One region of the Streptomyces sp. NPDC020422 genome, then DNA from elsewhere that is predicted to be linked to it. Evidence: predicted binding sites of a transcription regulator. Region 1 holds the regulator's gene; the other holds the start of a gene.
The links. The regulator HrcA, encoded in region 1, represses chaperone genes, less so after heat shock. The targets are predictions, from matches to a motif close to TTNGCACTCNGNNNNNCNGAGTGCNAA.

Region 1 (4,206 bases):
TGTGCCCACCCGTTCCGCCCCAGCGGAACGAATGCCCACAACGGCGGGCCGCAGGCCCACAACGGGCGCAGGCGCGGCCGGGAGGGTGGGCGCCGGCCCAGCGGAACGAATGCCCACAACGGGGGGCCGCAGGCCCACGACGGGGTGCGGGCGCGGCCGGGAGGGTGGGCGCCGGCCCAGCGGAACGAATGCCCACGGCGGGGTGCGGGCGCGGCCGGGAGGGTGGGTGCCGCCGCGGCGGCACGAATGGCCACAACGGGTGGGGCTACGGGGTCGTGACGAAGTCGATGAGTTCTTCTACTCGGCCGAGGAGTTCGGGCTCCAGGTCCTTGTAGGACGTCACCTTCGACAGGATGTGCTGCCACACCGCGCCCGTGTTCTCCGGCCAGCCCAGCGCTCGGCAGACGCCCGTCTTCCAGTCCTGGCCGTGGGGGACCGAGGGCCAGGCCGGGATGCCGACCGAGGACGGCTTCACGGCCTCCCAGACGTCGATGTACGGGTGGCCCACGATCAGGACGTCGGGAGAGGAGACCTGGGCCGCGATGCGGGACTCCTTGGAGCCGGGGACCAGGTGGTCGACCAGGATGCCGAGGCGGGCGTCCGGGGCCGGGGCGAAGTCGGCGACGATGGCCGGGAGGTCGTCGATGCCCTCCAGGTACTCGACGACGACGCCCTCGATGCGCAGGTCGTCGCCCCAGACCCGTTCCACCAGCTCCGCGTCGTGGCGGCCCTCGACGTAGATGCGGCCCGCCCGGGCCACCCGCGCCCGTGCGCCCGGGACCGCGATCGAGCCCGAGGCCGTACGGGTCGGGACGGCGGGGGCGGGGCGGGCGGGGCGGGTCAGGGTGACCGGGCGGCCGTCCAGGAGGAAGGCCCGGGGGGCCAGGGGGAAGACACGGTGCTTCCCGAAGCGGTCCTCCAGGGTCACCGTGTCCGCCTCGCAGCGGACCACCGCCCCGCAGAACCCCGTCGTGACCTCCTCGACGACCAGGTCGAGGTCGGCCGGGACCGTCGGGACCGGCGTCGACTTCTTCCAAGGGGGTGTCAGATCCGGGTTGTAGCTGCGCATTTCGGCGACGCTACGACACCTCGAAGCGGCGTGCCAGTTCATCGCGCTGGCGTCGGACGAAGTCCGCGTCGACCACCGCGCCGTGGCCCGGGACGTACACCGCGTCCTCGCCGCCCAGCGCCAGGAGGCGGTCCAGCGCCGCCGGCCAGCGGGCCGGGATCGCGTCCGGGCCCGCCTGCGGCTCGCCCGACTCCTCCACCAGGTCGCCGCAGAAGACCACCTCCGGGGTGCCGGGGACGAAGAGGGCCAGGTCGTGGCCGCTGTGGCCGGGGCCGATGTTCGCCAGCAGGACGCGGCGGGCGCCCAGGTCCAGGGTCCATTCGCCGGAGACCGTGTGGCGCGGCGCCACCAGCACCTCCGCCGCCTCCGCCGCCGCCCGCTCGTCCAGTCCCTGCCGTACCGCGTCCTCGTACAGCGCCTCCCGCTCGCGCGGCAGCAGCGTGTCCATGCCCACCGCGCCGAAGACCTCCGCCCCGGAGAACGCCGCCGTCCCGAGGACATGGTCGAAGTGGGGATGGCTCAGTGCGATATGCGTCACCCTCCGGCGGTCCGTCAGCTCCGACACCTGGGCGCGCAGCTCGGCGCCCTGGGCGAGGGTCGCCCCCGTGTCGTACAGGAGGACCGATTCCGCCCCGATCACCAGGCCCACCGTGGCGTCCCAGCCCGGCAGGCGCCGCCGTCCCACCCCCTCCGCCAGTCGCTCCCAGCCGTGGGCTTCCCAATTCGCGTCCATACCGAGACGCTATCCGCCGCGACCCCGCCGACCCCGCCTCCTTGCCAGGAGCGATGCCCGCCGCCGTACACTGGCCGGGGGATTCCTGGCACTCGGGCAGGGCGAGTGCCAAATGCGGAAGAACCGGAACCGGACCGAAGCCCGGATCGACAGCTGGAGGTGTGCGCGGTGCTCAGCGAACGCAGACTCGAGGTGCTGCGTGCCATCGTCCAGGACTACGTGGGGACGGAGGAGCCGGTCGGCTCCAAGGCGCTGACCGAGCGGCACAAGCTCGGCGTGTCGCCCGCCACCGTGCGCAACGACATGGCGGTGCTGGAGGAGGAGGGCTACATCGCCCAGCCTCACACCAGCGCCGGACGCATCCCCACCGACAAGGGCTACCGCCTCTTCGTGGACCGGCTGGCCGGCGTCAAGCCGCTGTCGACCCCCGAGCGGCGGGCGATCCACAACTTCCTCGACGGAGCCGTCGACCTCGACGACGTCGTCGGCCGCACGGTGCGGCTGCTCGCGCAGCTGACCCGGCAGGTCGCCGTCGTGCAGTACCCCTCGCTGACCCGTTCGACGGTCCGGCACGTGGAACTGCTGTCGCTGGCGCCCGCCCGGCTGATGCTGGTGCTCATCACCGACACCGGCCGGGTCGAGCAGCGTGTGATCGACTGCCCCGCCCCGTTCGGCGAGATCTCCCTGGCCGACCTGCGGGCCCGGCTCAACAGCCGGGTCGTCGGCCGCCGGTTCGCGGACGTGCCGCAGCTGGTGCAGGACCTCCCGGAGTCCTTCGAGGAGGCCGAGGACCGGGGCACGGTCTCGACCGTGCTCGCGACCCTCCTCGAGACCCTCGTGGAGGAGCAGGAGGAGCGGCTCATGATCGGCGGCACCGCCAATCTGACCCGCTTCGGACATGACTTCCCCCTGACGATCAGGCCCGTCCTGGAAGCACTCGAGGAGCAGGTCGTGCTCCTCAAGCTGCTCGGCGAGGCCAAGGAGTCGGGGATGACCGTACGCATCGGGCACGAGAACGCCCACGAGGGGCTGACGTCCACGTCGGTCGTCTCGGTCGGCTACGGTTCCGGCGGCGAGGCAGTCGCCAAACTCGGCGTGGTCGGACCGACCCGCATGGACTACCCCGGAACGATGGGAGCGGTACGCGCAGTGGCACGTTACGTCGGACAGATCCTGGCGGAGTCGTAAGTGGCCACGGACTACTACGCCGTACTCGGCGTACGCCGCGACGCGTCGCAGGACGAGATCAAGAAGGCCTTCCGCCGACTCGCCCGCGAGCTTCACCCGGACGTGAACCCGGACCCGAAGACCCAGGAGCGGTTCAAGGAGATCAACGCCGCTTACGAGGTGCTGTCGGACCCGCAGAAGAAGCAGGTCTACGACCTCGGCGGCGACCCGCTGTCCGCCTCCGGCGGCGGTGGGGCCGGCGGCGGCTTCGGCGCGGGCGGCTTCGGGAACTTCTCGGACATCATGGACGCCTTCTTCGGTACGGCGTCCCAGCGCGGCCCGCGCTCGCGCACCCGGCGCGGGCAGGACGCGATGATCCGGCTGGAGATCACGCTCGACGAGGCGACCTTCGGCACGACCAAGGACATCCAGGTCGACACGGCCGTCGTCTGCACCACCTGCTCCGGTGAGGGTGCCGCGCCCGGCACCTCCGCGCAGACCTGTGACATGTGCCGCGGCCGTGGCGAGGTCTCCCAGGTCACCCGGTCCTTCCTGGGCCAGGTCATGACCTCCCGCCCCTGCCCCCAGTGCCAGGGCTTCGGCACGGTCGTGCCGACGCCGTGTCCCGAGTGCGCCGGCGACGGCCGCGTGCGGTCCCGCCGTACGCTCACGGTCAAGATCCCGGCCGGTGTCGACAACGGCACCCGGATCCAGCTGGCCGGCGAGGGCGAGGTCGGCCCCGGCGGCGGCCCCGCCGGCGACCTGTACGTCGAGATCCACGAGACCCCGCACGAGGTCTTCCAGCGGCGCGGCGACGACCTGCACTGCACGGTCACCATCCCGATGACGGCCGCCGCGCTCGGCACGAAGGTGCAGCTGCAGACGCTCGACGGCCTGGAGGACGTCGACATCCGCCCGGGCACCCAGTCCGGCCAGTCGATCCCGCTGCACGGCCGCGGCGTCACGCACCTGCGCGGCAACGGCCGGGGCGACCTGATCGTCCACGTCGAGGTGCAGACCCCGTCCAAGCTCGACCCGGAGCAGGAGCGCCTCCTGCGCGAGCTGGCCAAGCTGCGCGGCGAGGAGCGCCCCACCGGGCAGTTCCAGCCCGGGCAGCAGGGGTTGTTCTCGCGGTTGAAGGACGCGTTCAACGGGCGCTAGGGGTTCGGCTGGGGGTCCGGGGGTCGTCCCCCGGGTCGGCACGGTCAGCCCGGGCAGCAGGGGTTGTTCTCGCGGT
Region 2 (4,206 bases), on a different contig from region 1:
CTTCTTCTCGACGACCAGGGTCTCGGTCGTGAGCAGCAGGGAGGCGATCGAGGCGGCGTTCTCCAGGGCGGAGCGCGTCACCTTCACCGGGTCGATGACGCCGGCCTTGACCAGGTCGCCGTACTCGCCGGTCGCGGCGTTGAAGCCCTGGCCCTTGTCGAGCTCCGCCACCTTCGAGGTGATGACGTAGCCCTCGAGGCCGGCGTTCTCGGCGATCCAGCGCAGCGGCTCGACGGCGGCGCGGCGGACCACGGCGACACCGGTGGCCTCGTCGCCGGTCTTGTCGAGGTTGCCCTCGAGGACCTTGACGGCGTGGACCAGCGCGGAGCCACCACCGGAGACGATGCCCTCCTCGACCGCGGCGCGGGTCGCGGAGATGGCGTCCTCCAGACGGTGCTTCTTCTCCTTCAGCTCCACCTCGGTGGCGGCGCCGACCTTGATGACGCACACGCCGCCGGCCAGCTTCGCGAGGCGCTCCTGGAGCTTCTCGCGGTCCCAGTCGGAGTCCGTGGACTCGATCTCGGCCTTGATCTGGTTGACGCGGCCGAGGACGTCCTCGGAGGAGCCGGCGCCGTCCACGATCGTGGTGTCGTCCTTGGTGACGGTCACGCGGCGGGCGGTGCCCAGCACGTCCAGACCGGCCTGGTCGAGCTTGAGGCCGACCTCCTCGGAGATGACGGTGGCACCGGTGAGGGTGGCCATGTCCTGGAGCATCGCCTTGCGGCGGTCACCGAAGCCGGGCGCCTTGACGGCGACGGCGTTGAAGGTGCCGCGGATCTTGTTGACGACGAGGGTGGAGAGGGCCTCGCCCTCGACGTCCTCGGCGATGATCAGCAGCGGCTTGGAGCCACCGGCCTGGATGACCTTCTCGAGCAGCGGCAGGAGGTCCTGGATGGAGGAGATCTTGCCCTGGTTGATCAGGATGTACGGGTCGTCGAGGACGGCCTCCATACGCTCCTGGTCGGAGACCATGTACGGGGAGAGGTAGCCCTTGTCGAAGGCCATGCCCTCGGTGAACTCCAGCTCCAGGCCGAAGGTGTTGGACTCCTCGACGGTGATGACGCCGTCCTTGCCGACCTTGTCCATCGCCTCGGCGATGAGCTCGCCGACCTGCTGGTCCTGCGCGGAGAGCGCGGCGACGGCGGCGATGTCGGACTTGTCGTCGATCGGGCGGGCGGTCGCGAGGAGCTCCTCGGACACGGCCTTGACCGCGGCGTCGATGCCCTTCTTCAGGGCGGCCGGGGAGGCGCCGGCGGCGACGTTGCGCAGGCCCTCGCGGACCAGGGCCTGGGCGAGCACGGTGGCGGTGGTGGTGCCGTCACCCGCGATGTCGTTGGTCTTGGTCGCCACCTCCTTGACCAGCTGGGCGCCGAGGTTCTCGTACGGGTCCTCGATCTCGACCTCGCGGGCGATCGTGACACCGTCGTTGGTGATGGTGGGGGCGCCGAACTTCTTGTCGATGACGACGTTGCGCCCCTTGGGGCCGATCGTCACCTTCACCGTGTCGGCCAGCTTGTTGACGCCGCGCTCAAGGGCGCGACGGGCGTCCTCGTCGAACTTCAGGATCTTCGCCATGGGAGCGGTTCAGCCCTCTCGGAAATCGTTGAAAGAAAACTGCGCCCCTGGACGCCCACGGGAAGCCAGGGGTCAGGGGCGCAGCTCAAAGCATCTGTACAGGTGCCTTGGTGACTTACTTCTCGATGACCGCGAGCACGTCGCGAGCCGAGAGGACGAGGTACTCCTCGCCGTTGTACTTCACCTCGGTGCCGCCGTACTTGCTGTACAGCACGATGTCGCCGGTCTGGACGTCGAGCGGCAGGCGCTCGCCGTTCTCGAAGCGGCCCGGGCCCACGGCGAGGACGACGCCCTCCTGGGGCTTCTCCTTCGCGGTGTCCGGGATGACCAGGCCAGAGGCGGTGGTCTGCTCGGCGTCGAGCGGCTGGACCACGATGCGGTCCTCAAGCGGCTTGATGGCAACCTTGGAGCTGGTGGTCGTCACGATCCGACCTCCCCCTTCGGAGATCTCACGGGGTTAACTGTCTGAGGTGGCGACCAGCTGGATCCGTCGTCGCGGGTGCCGGACCTGCCCGTCGCTGTTTGGCACTCTCCAGTGGGGAGTGCCAGAGCCGAGACTATGACCGCGATTAGCACTCGGTCAAGCGGAGTGCCAATTCACGACCCCGTGGCGTGAGCGGAGGGCACGGCCGGAAGAACGCACGGCCGGGGCTCGTGGTTCCGTACGAGGGCTCGGAGCGGGCCCGGGCCACGCGCGCCGGGTGCGGCGAGACCTTCTCCGCGGCCTTGCGGCCGAGCCGCTCGATCGGGTCGACGGAGGACGCGCAGGCCGGGAGGGTGAACAGCGCGCCGGTCAGGGCCAGGGCGGCTGTCAGCCGGCGCGCCCGGCTCATACGTAGTCCTCCAGCCTGGCCACCGCGTACCCCTTCGCCGTGATCGTCTTCATCACCCGCCGGATCATGTCCGGCATGGTGCCCTTCCAGTCCTCCTTGCCGCGGAAATGGGTGAGGATGATGTCGCCGGGGTGCAGGTCCCGGTCCCACTCGCGCCACTCCATGTGGTCGGGGAAGGCCTCGGAGGCCCACAGCGGGACCGCCTTGACCCCGCAGCTCTTCGCGGCCCGCAGGGTGTCCTCGTTGTAGTTGCCGTAGGGCGGCCGGAAGAGCGGGGGCCGCTTGCCGAACTGCTTCTCGATGACGTCCTGCATCCCGCAGATCTCGCGCTTCTGGTCGTCGTAGTCGAGACCGGGCAGATAGCGGTGGTGGAGCGTGTGGTTGTGCAGGGCGACCCCGGAGTCCCGCATCCTGCGGAAGTAGCCGTAGTCCTCCTTGACCAGGTAGTCGCTGAGGAACGCGCTGTACGGGATCTTGAGCTCGCTCATCATCCGCAGCAGCGCCGGGTCCTTCTCCGCGCCGTCGTCGATCGTCAGGAAGACGACCTTCTGCTTGGTCGGCACGGTGGTGAAGACCGGCGGCAGCCCCTCCCCGTCGGTCTCGAAGCCCTTGCGGGTGGTGATCCTCGGCTTCACCGCGGGCGGCTCGGGCGCTTCGAGCGGCGGCTTGGCCAGGCCCCACTTCTTCGCCGCGGCCACCCGGGCGGCGCGCGCGGCCCGGACCCGTTCGACGTACGCGTTCAGCGCGCCGGCCGCGTTCTGCGCGGGCTGCTGTCCGGCGGCGGGCTTCGCCGGCGCGGGCCGCCCCTCGCCGCCGGGGCCCGCACAGGCGGAGCCGAGCGCGGCGACGAGGAGGGCGACGCCGATCGCGCGCACGGAGCGGCCGGACCCGAACGACGGCCTTTGTTCCTTTTGTCTGACTAGCTGCATGGCGCCGCATCCTGTCAGCGCCGGACCCCTCCCGGGCCCCGACACCACCGGCGCCGCCCGCACGGTCCCCCGGGCGGCCCACACCGCCCCCGCGCCCCTCAGAATGGGACGGGTGACCGACCTCGCCGCCTTCACCGCCCTGCTCGCCCCCGAGGGGCAGGCCCTGCTCGCCGCCCTGCGCGACTACGACCCCGCCCAGGAGCTGGCGGTCGCCTCCCGGCTGCGCCGCGACCACCCCGCCGAACTGGTCTCGGCCGCGCTCGGCCAGGCCCGGCTCCGGCAGCGCGCGGTGGCGAAGTTCGGCGCCGAGGACGCGTACCGGATGTACTTCACGCCCAACGGCGTCGAGCAGTCCACCCGGGCCACCGTCGGCGCCTACCGGGCGGCCCGCCTCAAGGCGCTCGGCGTGCGCGCCGTGGCGGACCTGTGCTCCGGCATCGGCGGGGACGCGATCGCACTCGCCCGCGCCGGGATCAGCGTGCTCGCCGTCGACCGGGACCCGCTGACCGCCGAGGCGGCCCGCGCCAACGCCGCCGCACTCGGGCTGGCCGATCTGATCGAGGTGCGGTGCGCGGACGTGACCGAGACCGACACCAGCCCGTACGACGCGGTCTTCGTCGACCCCGCGCGGCGCGGCGGGCGGGGCCGGATCTTCGACCCCGAGGCGTACTCGCCGCCGCTGTCCTGGGCGGTGGACGCGGCCCGCAAGGCCCCGCACGCGGCCCTGAAGATCGCCCCCGGCATCCCGCACGAGGCGGTGCCCGAGGAGGCCGAGGCGGAGTGGATCTCGGACGGCGGGGACGTGAAGGAGGCGGTGCTCTGGTTCGGCACCGAGCCCGGCGCCCGCCGCGCGACCCTGCTCCCCGGCG

Region 2: groES (co-chaperone GroES) is a predicted target of HrcA. The motif match lies at 2,145-2,171, and genes of this name have one in related genera.

Annotation. Positions count from the first base shown of each region.
Region 1 is NZ_JBIRVJ010000002.1:274,438-278,643, reverse strand. It holds gene ACH414_RS05355 (DUF3097 domain-containing protein) at 266-1,069, opposite strand; gene ACH414_RS05350 (MBL fold metallo-hydrolase) at 1,080-1,802, opposite strand; gene hrcA (heat-inducible transcriptional repressor HrcA) at 1,971-2,990, shown strand; gene dnaJ (molecular chaperone DnaJ) at 2,991-4,130, shown strand.
Region 2 is NZ_JBIRVJ010000005.1:546,002-550,207, reverse strand. It holds gene groL (chaperonin GroEL) at 1-1,575, opposite strand, end outside; gene groES (co-chaperone GroES) at 1,691-1,999, opposite strand; gene ACH414_RS16675 (polysaccharide deacetylase family protein) at 2,405-3,274, opposite strand; gene ACH414_RS16670 (methyltransferase domain-containing protein) at 3,441-4,206, shown strand, end outside.